3 regions of the Streptomyces endophyticus genome follow, and region 3 is predicted to be linked to each of the others. Evidence: riboswitches for the same ligand, from Rfam matches in the RefSeq annotation. Region 3 holds a riboswitch; each other region holds the start of a gene.
The links. Region 3 has a riboswitch for cobalamin ahead of OKJ99_RS12345 ((2Fe-2S) ferredoxin domain-containing protein). Riboswitches for the same ligand answer to the same signal wherever they lie in the genome.
Positions count from the first base shown of each region.

Region 1: it holds a riboswitch for cobalamin, as region 3 does, so the genes downstream of both, nicT (Nickel transporter NicT) here and OKJ99_RS12345 ((2Fe-2S) ferredoxin domain-containing protein) in region 3, are expected to answer to the same signal.
Region 2: it holds a riboswitch for cobalamin, as region 3 does, so the genes downstream of both, OKJ99_RS40120 (prenyltransferase/squalene oxidase repeat-containing protein) here and OKJ99_RS12345 ((2Fe-2S) ferredoxin domain-containing protein) in region 3, are expected to answer to the same signal.

Region 1 covers NZ_JAOZYC010000164.1:86,024-90,555, forward strand. The annotation lists gene OKJ99_RS33200 (translation factor GTPase family protein) at 1-865, opposite strand, end outside; gene nicT (Nickel transporter NicT) at 1,014-2,135, opposite strand; cobalamin riboswitch at 2,167-2,382, opposite strand; gene OKJ99_RS33210 (inorganic diphosphatase) at 2,386-2,889, opposite strand; gene OKJ99_RS33215 (GNAT family N-acetyltransferase) at 2,955-3,446, opposite strand; gene rho (transcription termination factor Rho) at 3,477-4,532, opposite strand, start outside.
Region 2 covers NZ_JAOZYC010000196.1:201,214-205,745, reverse strand. The annotation lists gene OKJ99_RS40135 (MBL fold metallo-hydrolase) at 1-262, shown strand, start outside; gene OKJ99_RS40130 (hypothetical protein) at 440-685, shown strand; gene OKJ99_RS40125 (flotillin family protein) at 700-1,863, shown strand; adenosylcobalamin-variant (AdoCbl-variant) riboswitch at 1,917-1,992, shown strand; gene OKJ99_RS40120 (prenyltransferase/squalene oxidase repeat-containing protein) at 2,096-3,325, shown strand; gene OKJ99_RS40115 (SCO2322 family protein) at 3,388-3,984, shown strand; gene OKJ99_RS40110 (energy-coupling factor transporter transmembrane component T) at 3,990-4,532, shown strand, end outside.
Region 3 covers NZ_JAOZYC010000093.1:158,217-162,748, forward strand. The annotation lists gene OKJ99_RS12325 (hypothetical protein) at 1-95, shown strand, start outside; gene OKJ99_RS12330 (hypothetical protein) at 92-286, shown strand; gene OKJ99_RS12335 (amidohydrolase family protein) at 305-1,495, opposite strand; gene OKJ99_RS12340 ((2Fe-2S)-binding protein) at 1,617-2,291, opposite strand; gene OKJ99_RS12345 ((2Fe-2S) ferredoxin domain-containing protein) at 2,288-2,680, opposite strand; cobalamin riboswitch at 2,742-2,864, opposite strand; cobalamin riboswitch at 2,952-3,174, shown strand; gene metE (5-methyltetrahydropteroyltriglutamate--homocysteine S-methyltransferase) at 3,368-4,532, shown strand, end outside.

The DNA.
Region 1 (4,532 bases), on a different contig from region 3:
CGCGCACCCGCAGCGCCCCGGTGAACACGCGGGCATACGTGATCTTCTCGCCGGCCGGGCCGCGCTCCACCTTGAACACGCGGGCGGACAGCGGTAGTTGGGGCAGTTCCTCGGCGGGAGGCAGCAGCCGCGTGACGCCGTCCACGAGGGCGTCGACCCCCGCCCCGGTCATCGCCGAGCCGAAGTACACGGGATGCGCCTCGGTGCGCGCCGTCCGCTCGGCGAGCGCGTCGCGCAGCCAGCCGTACGTGACCGACTCCTCGTCCTTGACGTACGCCTCCAACAGCGCGTCGTCGCGGGCGGAGAGCACGTCGACCAGGCGGGCGCGATGGGCGGCGTCCTGGGCGGCGTAGGGGACACAGAGCGCGTCCCGGCCGCCGAGGCCGCGCGTCACCGTGTTCATCGGGACCATGGCGGGCGCGAGTTTGCGCCGCAGGTCGTCGAGGAGTGAGGCCTCGCGGGCGCCCGCGCGGTCGACCTTGTTCACGAACACCACGGTGGGGATGCGCAGTCGGCGCAGCGTCCGCATCAGGACGCGGGTCTGCGCCTGCACGCCCTCCACGGCAGAGACGACGAGCACCGCCCCGTCGAGCACCCCGAGCACCCGCTCGACCTCGGCGATGAAGTCGGGGTGGCCAGGCGTGTCCACGAGGTTGACGCTCGTGTCGCCGAGCGGGAACGACGCCACGGCCGACTTGATGGTGATGCCGCGTCGGCGCTCCAGGTCGAGGGAGTCGGTGCGGGTGCTTCCGTCGTCGACCCGGCCGAGCTCGTCGATCACCCCTGCGGTGTGCAGGAGCCGCTCGGTCAGGCTGGTCTTACCGGCGTCGACGTGCGCGAGAATGCCCAGATTCAATGTGTGCACTGGCAGTCATGTCCTTGGGGGAGAGGGCAGGGGCCTTCTGAAGGAACATGTCTGCAGTGCGCATGGATCGGTCCTCACGGTCGGGGCGCGCGGCCTACTGCCGCATGGAGCTCAGTGCAGCAGTCGGCCGCGCGCCCCGGCAACCGATTTACGCGCCGTCGGCGACCCGCGCCGACCACCGTTGCTCGACCCTCGCAAGCCGCCAGTAGGCGATCGCCGCCGCCCAGACGGCCACGAACAGGCCCACGATCACGTACCCGACGTTGTCGAGGTCGAGACCGGCGATCCAGCCGGTGGCGGCGTCGCTCAGGTCGAGCTTGTCGTGCAGGACGCCGACGAGTTCGATCGTGCCGATGAAGAACGCGACCGCGATCGACAGACCGGTGATGGTGAGGTTGTAGAACACCTTGCGCACCGGGTTGGAGAACGCCCACTGGTAGGCGAAGTTCATGAACGTGCCGTCGAGCGTGTCGAACAGGCTCATGCCCGCGGCGAACAGCAGCGGCAGGCACAGGATCGCGTACCACGGCAGGCCCGCGGCGGCGCCGCTGCCCGCCATGACCATCAGCGTGACCTCGGTCGCGGTGTCGAAGCCGAGACCGAAGAGGAAGCCCAGCGGGAACATCTGCCCCGGGCGGGTGATGGACTTGGTGAAGCGGCCGAGGATCCGGTTCATGAACCCGCGGGAGTCCAGGTGCTCCTCGAGCTTGCGCTCGTCGTAGGAGCCCGCGCGCATCGCCTTGAAGACCTTCAGGATGCCCATCAGGGCCACGAGGTTGAGCGCCGCGATGAGGTACAGGAACGTACCGGAGACGGTCGTGCCGACGACGCCGAGCACCTGGTGGGTGCGGGAGCCGTCGTTCATCAGGGTGCCGGCGAGCGCCGCGCCGCCCGCGACGAGCGCCGCCATCGCGACCACCACGCTGGAGTGGCCGAGTGCGAACCAGAAGCCCACCGAGAGGGGCCGCTTGCCGTCCGCCATCAGCTTGCGGGTGGTGTTGTCGATGGCGGCGATGTGGTCGGCGTCGAAGGCGTGCCGCATGCCGAGCGTGTACGCCGTGATGCCGAGGCCGATACCGAAGGCCTTGTTGTCGACTTCATAGTGCTCGGGGACGACGAGCAGGAAGAGCACGCCGAACGCGACGACGTGCAGCGCGGCGATCACCGCGATCAGGCCGGCCGTGCGCAGCGTGTCCTCGCGGCGCCAACGGAAAGCAGGGGGAGGGGAGTTCAGGGCAGGGGAATTCTGGGAGTTCCCGGGCAGGGTCATGCGTCGATCACGCTCCAGCACCTCGTGGATCACTTCGTGAGATGCCGCGGCCGGTCTCCTGGCTTACGGGCGCGCCCGCCGCTCCGGCCTTCCCAGCGGCCGGCGGCCGCCAGTGGCGTACAGGGTGGAACGGCGCGCTCCGGACGGCGCTGTCCGAAACCCGATCACAGTGGCGAGGGCCGCTCCGGAATGGGCCCCTGAGGGGCCGTCACCGGTCTTCCCGAGCACCACGGCCCGACCACCCTACTACCTACCCCAAAGCCCGCTCACGGGCCCGTTGGATCTCCTCGTACGCCTTCTCCCGGCCCTCCCAGTGGGAGCCGTCCACCGACTTTCCGGGTTCCAGTTCCTTGTAGACCTCGAAGAAGTGGGTGATCTCCAGGCGGTCGAACTCGGCGATGTCCTCGATGTCGCGGACCGCGTCGTGCCGTGGATCGTGCGCGGGGACGCACAGGACCTTCTCGTCCGGGCCCTTCTCGTCGCTCATCACGAACATGCCGATCGCCCGGCACTCGATGACGCAGCCGGGGAACGTCGCGTCGCCGGTCAGGACGAGCGCGTCCAGCGGATCGCCGTCACCGCCGAGCGTGCCCTCGACGTAGCCGTAGTCCGCGGGGTACTGCGTCGACGTGAACAGCATCCGGTCGAGCCGGATCCGGCCGAGATCGTGGTCCATCTCGTACTTGTTCCGTGAGCCCTGCGGGATCTCCACGATCACGTCGAACGCCTCGGCGCGTGCCTGACTGCTGCCCAATGTGGCCTCCTTGCCGCATTCCGACGCCCACGAGTGTGCGCCGTACCGGGCAAGGGCGGAACCCCTCAGACGGCCGGGGGAATGGGGAATTCGAGTTCGGGTCGGTCCCAGGCGACGGCCGGCGGGCGCGCGGGCACCGTTCCGGTGCGGTGCGCGCCCATGCCGCGGTAGAAGCCCTCGGCGGGCGGGTGCGCGACGACGCGGACATGGTCGAGGCCCGCTGCCAGGGCCTGCGCCCGCATGTGGTCGACGAGCAGCCGCCCGATGCCCCGGCCCTGCGCCTCGTCCGCGACGAACATCAGGTCCAGCTCCGGCGGCTCGGTGAGCAGCGCGTAGAAGCCGAGCACCCGCTCGTCGGCCTGATCCACGGCTACGTAGACGTGGTGCGCCTCTACGTAGTCGGGGCCCACCCGGTAGCCCGCGACCATGGAGGCGTAGGGGTCCCGGTAGGCGCTGGAGCCGCGCACGAGACGGGTGAGGCGCCGGGCGTCCTGGGCGGTGGCCCGCCGGATGGCGATCGAGGGACCCCTTCCACGGCGCGTAATGCTCGCGTTCATATGTCGAGTATTACGCATTCGGGGGCGGGGTCAGGCTGCGGGCACCGTGGACCGGGCCTGGCGCAGGAACGTGGCGTTGTCCGGGGTCTCGCGCAGCTTGTCGAGCAGGGCCTCGTAGGAGGCGGCCGGGTCCCGGCTCTGCAGGGCGCGCCGCAGGCCGCGGGCGACGGACAACTCGGCTGCGGGGAGCAGGAGTTCCTCGCGGCGGGTGCCGGAGGGGATGAGTTCGACGGCCGGGTGCACGCGGCGCTGCGCCAGCGTGCGGTCCAGGCGCAGCTCCATGTTGCCGGTGCTCTTGAGCTCCTCGAAGTAGTAGTCGTCGGCGCGGGATCCGGTGTCGACGAGGGTGGTCGCGAGGATCGTCAGCGAACCGGCCTCCTCGGTGGCGCGGGCCGCGCCGAAGAAGCGCTTCGGGCCGTGCAGGGCGGCCGCGTCGACACCGCCCGACAGGGTGCGGCCGCTGGTGGAGGCGGCGTTGTTGTGCGCCCGGCACAGCCGAGTGAGGGAGTCCAGGAGGATCACCACGTCGCGGCCCTGTTCGGTGAGGCGCTTGGCGCGCTCCACGGCGAGTTCGGCGAGCGCGATGTGCGCCTTCGCCGGGCGGTCGAACGTCGAGGCGTACACCTCGCCGTGCACGGAGCGGCGCATGTCGGTGACCTCCTCGGGGCGCTCGTCGACGAGCACCACCATGAGGTGGACCTCGGGGTGGTTCGCGGCGAACGCGGCGGCGAGCTGCTGGAGCAGCACCGTCTTGCCGGTCTTCGGCGGGGCGACGATCAGGCCGCGCTGGCCCTTGCCGATGGGCGTGAACAGGTCGACGACCCGTCCGGCGAGCCCCGCCGCCGGGTGTTCGAGACGGAACCGCTCGCTGGGGTGGAGCGGGGTGAGGTCGGCGAAGTGCGGGCGGCGGCGGGTCGCGTCCGCGGGGGCGCCGCCGACGGTATCGACGTGTGCGAGGCTGCGCGGCCTGCCGCACGTACCCTCGACGAAGTCGCCCTTGCGCAGGCCGAGTTGGCGGATGAGGTGGGCGGGGACCTGGACGTCGTGCGACGTGGGCTCCAGGTCGGCCGCCCGCAGGAAACCGGT
Region 2 (4,532 bases), on a different contig from region 3:
CGCCCCGGCGCGCGTGGGCGAGTTGCTGGACCACCACGAGGAGCGCCTGACCGGCCTGCTCACCCTCCTCGCCTCCCCCCTCACCCCGTGGCAGCTCGCCGAGCGCATGGAGTGGAACCGCCCGTGGGCCCAAATCCCCTACGGATCAAGGACCATCGCGGTATCGGAGGCCGAGGCCCACCTGCGCCGCCTCCAGAAGGCGGGCCGCGTGGAACAGGTCCCGGGCAGCGACCCGGTGACGTACCAATCAAGCCCGCACTAGTACGAGAGCCAGCGGGGTCCGGGGCAGCGCCCCGAGACCGCAACTCCGGTGCCGCGCAACAAGAACCCGCACCCCGGAGGGATCTTTGCCGTGCCTTCATGGAAGGGGCGCCCGCAGAGGCGTATCTTCGGCCTCCAAGAGCTCACATGAGCTGGAACGACAAGGGGGCGCCCGCCGATGACGCCGGACGAGGCAGTGGTCGGCCGAACGGGGAAGCTGGTCGTCGGCACACGTGGGGCCGGCGGTCCGGGTGAGGTGTTGGTGCAGGTCAGGGGCGGGACCGAGACCTTTCTCGCGTACTCGGACGAGCCCCTGGAGCGGGGCGCCACCGTGCTCGTGATCGAGTCCCGCGGATGCCGGCAGGTCGCGGTCATGGCCTGGTCCGACCCTCTCCTCTCCGATGGCGAAGGCGACGCCCGCTAAGGAGACGTACAGGCATGTTCGGATATCGCGTTCCCGCTCCCGACGAGGCGATGCTGATCTCGGGCGGCAGGCGGGGACTTGGGGGAGCGCCGTTCCGCGTCGTCACCGGGCACGGAAAGTTCGTGCTCCCCGTGTTCCGCAAGACCCGCTTCCTGTCGCTCGCGATGAGCGAGGCGGAGGTCGTCGAGAAGTGTGTGACCAAACAGGGCATCGCCCTGACCGTGCGCGCGGTCATCGCCTTCAAGGTCGGCAACGACCATGAGTCGATCGTCAACGCCGGCCAGCGGTTCCTCTCCGACCAGGACCAGATGTCGGTCCTCACCGGTCGCATCTTCGCCGGTCACCTGCGCTCGATCATCGGATCGATGACGGTCGAGGAAATCGTGACCGAGCGGCAGAAGCTCGCCACGGAGGTCCTCGACACGTCGAAGGCCGAGATGGCGAAGATCGGCCTGCACGTCGACTCGCTGCAGATCCAGTCCATCGACGACGGCCAGACCGGATACATCGAGGCGATGTCGCGCCCGCACAAGGCGGCCATCCAGCGGCAGGCGCAGATCGCTCAGGCGCAGGCCACGCAGGCGTCCACCGAGGCGGAGCAGGCGGCGGCCCGCAAGCAGGCCGAGTACGCGCGGGAGACCGCGGTCGTGCAGGCCGAGTACAACGCCGAGGTCGACCGGGCCAAGGCACAGGCCGACCAGGCGGGCCCCCTCGCGCTCGCCCACGCCCAGCAGGAGGTGCTGACCGCCCAGACGGAACTCGCCCTGAAGCAGGCCGAGTTGCGGGAGAAGCAGCTCATCTCGGAGATCGTCAAGCCGGCCCAGGCCGACGCGGAGCGCATCCGCGTGCTTGCCCTCGCCGAGGCCGAGCGGATGAAGATCCAGGCGGAGGCGGCGGCGTCGTACGACCGCGTCGCCCTCGACCGCATGCTCATCGACCAGCTCCCGCAGATCGTGAAGGAGGCCTCCGCGGGCCTCGCGGGGGCGAACGTCAACGTCCTGAACGGCGCGGACGGCCTGGGCGAGATCGCGGCGGGTCTGGTGGGCCAGGGCCTGACCATCCTGGACTCGGTCCGCAAGAACCTGGGCGGGGAAGGCGGCGCCGAGGCCGGCTCGACGATCGAACGCTACGTGGGCGCTCCGCGCGGGAGCGACGACGGTCCGGTGGACGTCCGCTGACGTCCACAGAGCGGGGCTTGAGGTCCCGCCGGGTACAGTAAAGACGTCGTCAGTACGTACGTACGAGGGGAAGCCGGTGCAAATCCGGCGCTGACCCGCAACCGTCACAGCCGGAATGCCTCGTACGTACCTGCTCGGCTCAGGACCGTCGAGGAATACGGAGCCGGAGCCGCCCGGTACCCCCGTGTGCCGCGCCGCCCCGCTCCCCGCAGGGAGAGGCATCCGCCCCACCATGAACATTCGCCGCAGCGCCGCGCTCGTCGCCGCGACCGTCGCGATCGGCGCCATGGGTGCGCAGGCCGCGACCGCAGACGACGCCGCCAGTGCCTCCCCCTCGCCGAAGACGGCTCTCCCGTCGGGTCTCTACGGCAAGGGCGACCCCACGTTCGACGGGGTCTGGCGCCAGTCCCTCGCGCTCGTCGCGCAGGACACGGTGGGCGTCAAGCCCGCTCAGAAGGCCGTCGACTGGCTGGCCGGGCAGCAGTGCGAGAACGGCGGCTTCGCCGCCTTCCGCGCCGAACCCACCAAGCCCTGCGACACCAAGACGAAGATCGACAGCAACGCCACCGCGGCCGCCGTGCAGGCCCTCGCCGCGGTCGGCGGCCGGGACGGCGAGGTCGCCAAGGGCGTCGACCGGCTGAAGAAGAGCCAGAACGCCGACGGCGGCTGGGGCTACAGCCTCGGCATGGACAGCGACGCCAACTCGACGTCCGTCGCCATCGGCGCCCTCGTCGCGGCCGGCGAGAAGCCGTCCGAGGTGAAGTCGGGCAAGGGGAAGACCGGCGCCGACGCCCTCGCCTCGCTCGCCCTCCCCTGCGCCAAGGGCAAGGACGGCGGCGCCCTCGCCTACCAGCCCGACAAGAAGGGCAGGCTCGCCGCGAACGCCGACGCCACCGCCGCCGGTGTGCTCGGCGCCCTCGGCGCCGGCTTCGCGCCCGGCAAGGGCACGGCCCCGGACACGTACACCTGCGAGGACGGCAAGAGCGCGGAGGCTGTCGCGCACAACGGCGCCGTCTACCTCCAGAACCAGCTCGACACCCACCTCTACCTGAAGTCCCAGCTGGCCGGCTCCACCGATCAGCCCGACTACGGCAACACCGCCGACGCGGTCACCGCCGTCGCCGCGGCGGAGGGCGTCAAGGCCACGAAGGACTCGTACACCTGGCTGGAGAAGAACGCGAAGGGCTGGGCCGCGCAGACCGGGCCCGCCGCCTACGCCGAGCTGATCTTCGCCGCGCACGCCACCGGCAACGACCCGCGCGACTTCGGCGGCACCGACCTGGTGAGCGCGCTGAACAAGACGGGCCCCGAGCCCGCCTCCACCAAGTCCTCCGCGTCGGACTCGGACGAGAAGAAGGACGACGGCGGTGGCGGCACCAACTGGTGGATCATCGGCGTGATGTTCATCGCCGCCGTGGGCGCCGGTTTCCTGTTCAGCGGCCGCAAGAAGCAGCAGCCGTGACCGCGCGCAGGTCGGCCGGGCTCGGCGGACTCGTCCTCGGACTGCTCGTCGCGCTGCTCGCCATGACCGTGGCCCCGGCGCAGGCGGCCGGGTACCGGTACTGGTCGTTCTGGGAGCGGGACGGCGGCTCCGGCACGTCATGGACGTACGCGACGGCCGGCCCCTCGCAGGCCAAGCCTGCGGACGGGGACGTGCAGGGCTTCCGGTTCGCGGTGAGCGCGGACTCGAAGGACGCGAAGCAGCCGCGCGGTACCGCCGACTTCGACGCGATCTGCGAGGACACTCCCGCAGAGGACGGCAAGAAGCGCGTCGCGCTCGTCATCGACTTCGGCACGGGGGCCGACGCCCCGTCCGGCGAGACCCCGCCGAAGCCACGCACCGCGTGCGCGCAGGTCGCCGAGGACGCGACGAGCGCCGACGCGCTCGCCGCCGTCGCGAAGCCGCTGCGCTACGACAGCAGCGCAATGCTGTGCGCGATCTCGGGCTACCCGAAGTCGGGCTGCGGTGAGCAGGTGTCGGGGAAGACCGACAAGGCAGCCTCACAGCCGGCCGACTCCGGTTCGGACGACGGCCCCTCCATCGGGCTCATCGCGGGCATCGCCGTGGTCGTCGTGCTCGGCGTCGCGGCGGGCGTACAGGCCCGACGCCGCCGCGGCTGACCCCGATGTCCGGTCGTACGCTCCGCGCCCCTCGGGCGCACCGCTCCAACTCGCTGCACCCGGGCGCCTGGTGGATCTGGGCGCTCGGCCTCGGCACGGCCGCGTCCCGCACCACGAACCCGCTGCTGCTCGCGCTGCTGATCGGCGTCGCCGGGTACGTGGTGGCGGCGCGCCGCACCGAGGCGCCGTGGGCGCGTTCGTACGGGGCGTTCGTGAAGCTGGCGCTCGCCGTGCTCGGCATCCGGCTGGTCTTCGCGACGCTGCTCGGCTCGGCGATCCCGGGCACGCACCTCCTGTTCACGCTGCCCGAAGTACCGCTGCCCGACTGGGCGCAGGGGGTGCGGATCGGCGGCCCGGTCACCCTCGAAGGCCTCGTCTTCGCGCTCTACGACGGCCTGAAGCTGGCCACCCTCCTCATCTGCGTGGGCGCCGCGAACGCGCTCGCCTCCCCGTCCCGCCTGCTCAAGTCGCTGCCGGGCGCGCTGTACGAGGCCGGGGTCGCGGTCGTCGTGGCGATGACGTTCGCCCCGAACCTGGTCGCGGACGTC
Region 3 (4,532 bases):
GCGACGACGTGGCACTGACGTTCTCACGCGTCCGGGGCGCCGACGAGGACGACTGCCACGACGCGCTCCGCGACCACTTCGTCGGTGAGCGGTGATCCGCGGCGTCTGGCTCGCCGCGTTGGCGGTGGTGGTGGTCGTCGTCACCACCGGGTTGGCCATCGCCATGAGTGCCGCATCGGAACCGGAGCCGCAGCCCACGCCGTCGCGCGTCTACTCCTCCTGCCTTGCGGCGGACACCCGGCCACTGGATCCGGGCGACGACCCGTGCGAGGGGTCCGGGAACTGAGCAACTCCCCTGCCGCTGCTAGGAGTTACGACCCACCTCATGGCGCCTGCCCGCCGCGATCACGGTCTCCACGGACTGCAGCGCCCCGATGTCCGTGAGCGGGTCGCCGTCCACCACGAGGACGTCCGCGCTGTAGCCGGGGGTGAGTTGCCCGGTCGTCTCGTCCAAGCCCAGCGCTTGGGCAGCTTCCGTCGCGGCCATGGCGAGGACGCGGTCGTTGGGCACGCCCAGGTGCTCGTAGAACGTCAGGCCGGCGGGTAGGCCGTCGAAACCGGCGCGTTGGACGCCCGCGTCGGTGCCCGCGATCAGCCGTACACCGGCCTCGGCCATCCGACGTACCGCGTCGAACATGGCCTCGGCGCGCTCGGCACCGAAGAACTGCGGCAGCATCCGCCAGTGCGGGCCGACCGTGGGGCAGACGTAGATGTTCCGCTCGATGATCTGGTCGAGCACGTCCTGGCGGACCTCGAATCCGTCGGCCGTCATCCACGTGCAGTGCTCGATGGTGTCGACCCCCGCCGTGACCGCGGCGGTGATGCCGTCCGCGCCGTGCGCGTGCGCGGCGACCGGCAGTCCGGTGCGGTGCGCCTCGTCGACGAGCGCGGCCAACTCCTCGTCGGAGAACTGGGACTCCCAGCTCTTGGCCCCGCCCTTGGTGAGTCCGCCGCCGGTCACCATGACCTTGATGACCTGGGCACCGGCCTCGACGTTGCGCCGGACCAGCCGCCGGATCCCGTCGGGTCCGGAGACTTCGCCGCCGAGGAACCAGCAGTGGCCACCGGGCGGAGTGACGGGCGTCGTCGCCGGGACGACGCGCGGACCGACGGCCGAGCCCTCCCGGATGTCCTGGGCGAGACGCACTGTGAGGCCGTTGCGGTCGCCGAGGTCGCGGGCCGCCGTGACCCCCGCGCTCAGCAACCGCCGCGCCCGGCCTGCCATCTCGGCGAACAGCGCCTCGTCGCCCTGTTCCTGGAGCGTGGCGACGGGGTCCGGGCCCGCGTCGAAGCAGAGGTGCACGTGGGCATCGATCAGGCCCGGGAGCACGGTCCCGGCGGGGAAGTCGAGCCGGGGCTCATCGGGCCGTGCCTGGCGCTCGACCTCTTCGCGTGGTCCGACGCCGGCGATGACGCCCCCGCGTACGAGGACACCCGCGTCGGCGACAACGTGACGATCAGGTCCGGCCAGGGCGCGCGCGGCGGTGATCAACATGAATCGCGGCTCTCTTTCGCATGCGAGGACGACAGCTGATGGAGCATGGAGCCAGGACATCAGACGGAGCGAGGAGTTCGTGGATGTCGGTCTCTCCCGGCTCCGCTGTGTCGTGCGGCGATCACCGCACCAGGCAGCAGTCTCCGCACTTGCCGCCGCCGGGCGCGCGGTAGAAGAGGCAGCAACTGCGCCGCCGGAATGCCAGGTCGGGGCCGGTGATCCGACCCGTTCCCCGTAGCCGGCCCGTCTCCAGTAGTTCCTGCGTCACATGCCTGACGTCCGTACGCAGGTCGGGCCGGGATCTGAGCAGTTGCGCCGCCGAACCGACGAGCGCGGACGCGGAGTTGCCGGCCAGCAGGCGCGGAGCCACCTTGACGGTGAGGCCGCTCTCGACCGCCGCCAGGACGCCGTCCACCTCCGCGAAGACCGCGTCGGCGAGCGAGGGGAGCCGCGATGCGTGTCGTCCCTCGGGGCGGGGCAGGTGGAGCGCGGAGCCCTCCCCGGACCATTCCACCGTGCTCATCGTCGGCACGATCCCGTGTACGAGCGCGCAGGCGAGGACCGGTGACCAGAGGCGGGCCGCAAGGCCGAGGTGGGCGATGGAGGCGCCGATGCGGGGTTCGGCGGTGGCGTAGTGGTCGTTGACCGTCTGGGCGCGTGCGGCGAGACCGGCGTGGGTGAGTCGTGCGTCGGGCGGCCGCCGCGTCGGCGTCGTGTCGAGGGCGAAGAATCCGCCCAGGCGCGACGCCACGTCCCGCAGCGCCTCGGCGACCTGTTCCGGCGCCACCTCGCTCATGAGGTCTTGGTCTTGGCCCGGCGCGGCGCGTCGATGAGATAGAGGTCCAGGATCTCGGGGCAGGGCGCTACGCCCGGTCCGCCGGTCCGCACCCAGTCCGCTATGTCCTCGGTGGCGTCGGCGTCGTTCACCAGGCCGAGCCAGACCGGCCGCGCTCCGGCCGCCCGCCCCGCGGACGAGGGTTGTACGACGATGACGTTGGCCTGCTCGCAGACGTCCAGGCACTCGGAGATCCGCGTCGGTGCGATCCGGCGCAGCCGCGCCGTCTGCGCGGCGTGATCGCCGTTGACCTTGACCGTTCCGCAGCAGCAGTCGCGGCACACGACCACGCGGCACGGAACCGCCCGGTCCGTTACGGGGGCCGTCGCTTCGGCGAGCCGTTCAGGCATGCCGCATCCTCCCTCTCGCCGGGGAGTTCCGCCCCGGATCGCTTCGAGGGGGCGACAGCGTGAGTCTCCTGGCTCTCGGGTCCGCGCTCGTCCCGGCCTTCCCACCCTCGCGGGGCAGTGGCCTTCCGGGATCCGCTCGCCGATCACAGTGGCGGTACCGCACCGGATTCGCACCGGTTTCCTCGGGCCGCCGTCGCCCGTGTTCAGGGCCATCATGCCATCCGGCCCACGGCTGGGCGGACGTTGTGGCGCGTCGCGCACGACGCCCCGTAGGGTGAACGGCGTAGCTGGTTCGCCCCGTCCGCCAGGCGGGGCGTCGTAAGAGGGAACCCGGTGGGAATCCGGGACTGCCCCGCAGCGGTGAGTGGGAACGACCGCCGTCAGACGCACTGGGCCCCGGAAGAGGGGTCTGGGAAGCGACGGTCACTAGGTGTCCGCCCTTTCGGGTGGGTGTGCCCGCGAGTCCGAAGACCTGCCAACTGCCCGTGCACGGACGGCCCGTGCGCGGACATCTCGGTGACCTCGTGGGCGGGTCAAGGGGAGCACCTCCAGTCGAAGACTGGGGGAGCACACATACCGGTGGAAGATCGTGCCTCGCAGCGCGCGGTCGCCGCTCCGGTGGTGTCACTCCTTCGTGCCACAGGGGTCTTCGGGATCTCAGGGATACGTCTCTCGAAGGAGAATTCCGTGACCACCAGGACCACCACCGCCGACACCGCGGCCGCACGGGCCACCGTGTACGGCTACCCCCGCCAGGGCCCGAACCGGGAACTGAAGAAGGCGATCGAGGGCTACTGGAAGGGCCGCGTCGACGGCGACGCGCTCCGGGCCACCGCCGCCGAACTGCGCCGCTCCGCCTGGCAGGAACTCGCCGCATCCGGCATCGACGAGGTGCCGACCGGCGACTTCTCGTACTACGACCACGTCCTGGACACGACCGTCATGGTCGGGGCGGTGCCCGAGCGCCACCGGGCCGCCGTGGCGGCGGACGCCCTGGACGGGTACTTCGCCATGGCCCGCGGCACCGAGGACGTCGCTCCGCTGGAGATGACCAAGTGGTTCGACACCAACTACCACTATCTGGTCCCGGAGTTGGGCCCTGACACCGTGTTCACCACCGATTCCACCAAGCAGGTCGCGGAGCTCCGGGAAGCCCTCGCCCTCGGTCTGGACACCCGTCCCGTGCTGGTCGGCCCGGTGACCTACCTCCTGCTGTCGAAGCCCGCTCCCGGCGTGGCCGACGACTTCGATCCGCTGACCCTGCTGGACCGGCTGCTGCCCGTCTACGCCGAAGTCCTCTCCGACCTGCGTGCCTCGGGTGCCGCCTGGGTGCAGCTCGACGAGCCCGCGCTGGTCCAGGACCGCACCCCGGCCGAGCTGAACAGCGCCGCCCGCGCCTACCGTGACCTCGGCTCCCTCGCCGACCGCCCGAAGCTCCTGGTCGCCTCGTACTTCGACCGGCTCGGCGAGGCCCTGCCGGTGCTCGCCAAGGCTCCCGTCGACGGCCTCGCCCTCGACTTCACCGGCTCCGCCGCCGCCAACCTGGAGGAACTCGCCGCCGTCGGCGGCCTGTCCGGCAAGCGTCTCGTCGCCGGCGTGGTGAACGGCCGCAACATCTGGGTCAACGACCTGGAGTGGTCCCTCGCCACGCTCGGCACCCTGCTCGGGCTCGCCGACCGCGTCGACGTTGCCACTTCCTGCTCGCTTCTGCACGTCCCCCTGGACGCGTCCGTGGAGCGGGACATCGAGCCGCAGATCCGGCGCTGGCTCGCCTTCGCCCGCCAGAAGACCGCCGAGGTCGCCACCCTCACCAAGGGCCTGACCCGAGGCACCGGCGTGATCGGAGCCGAAC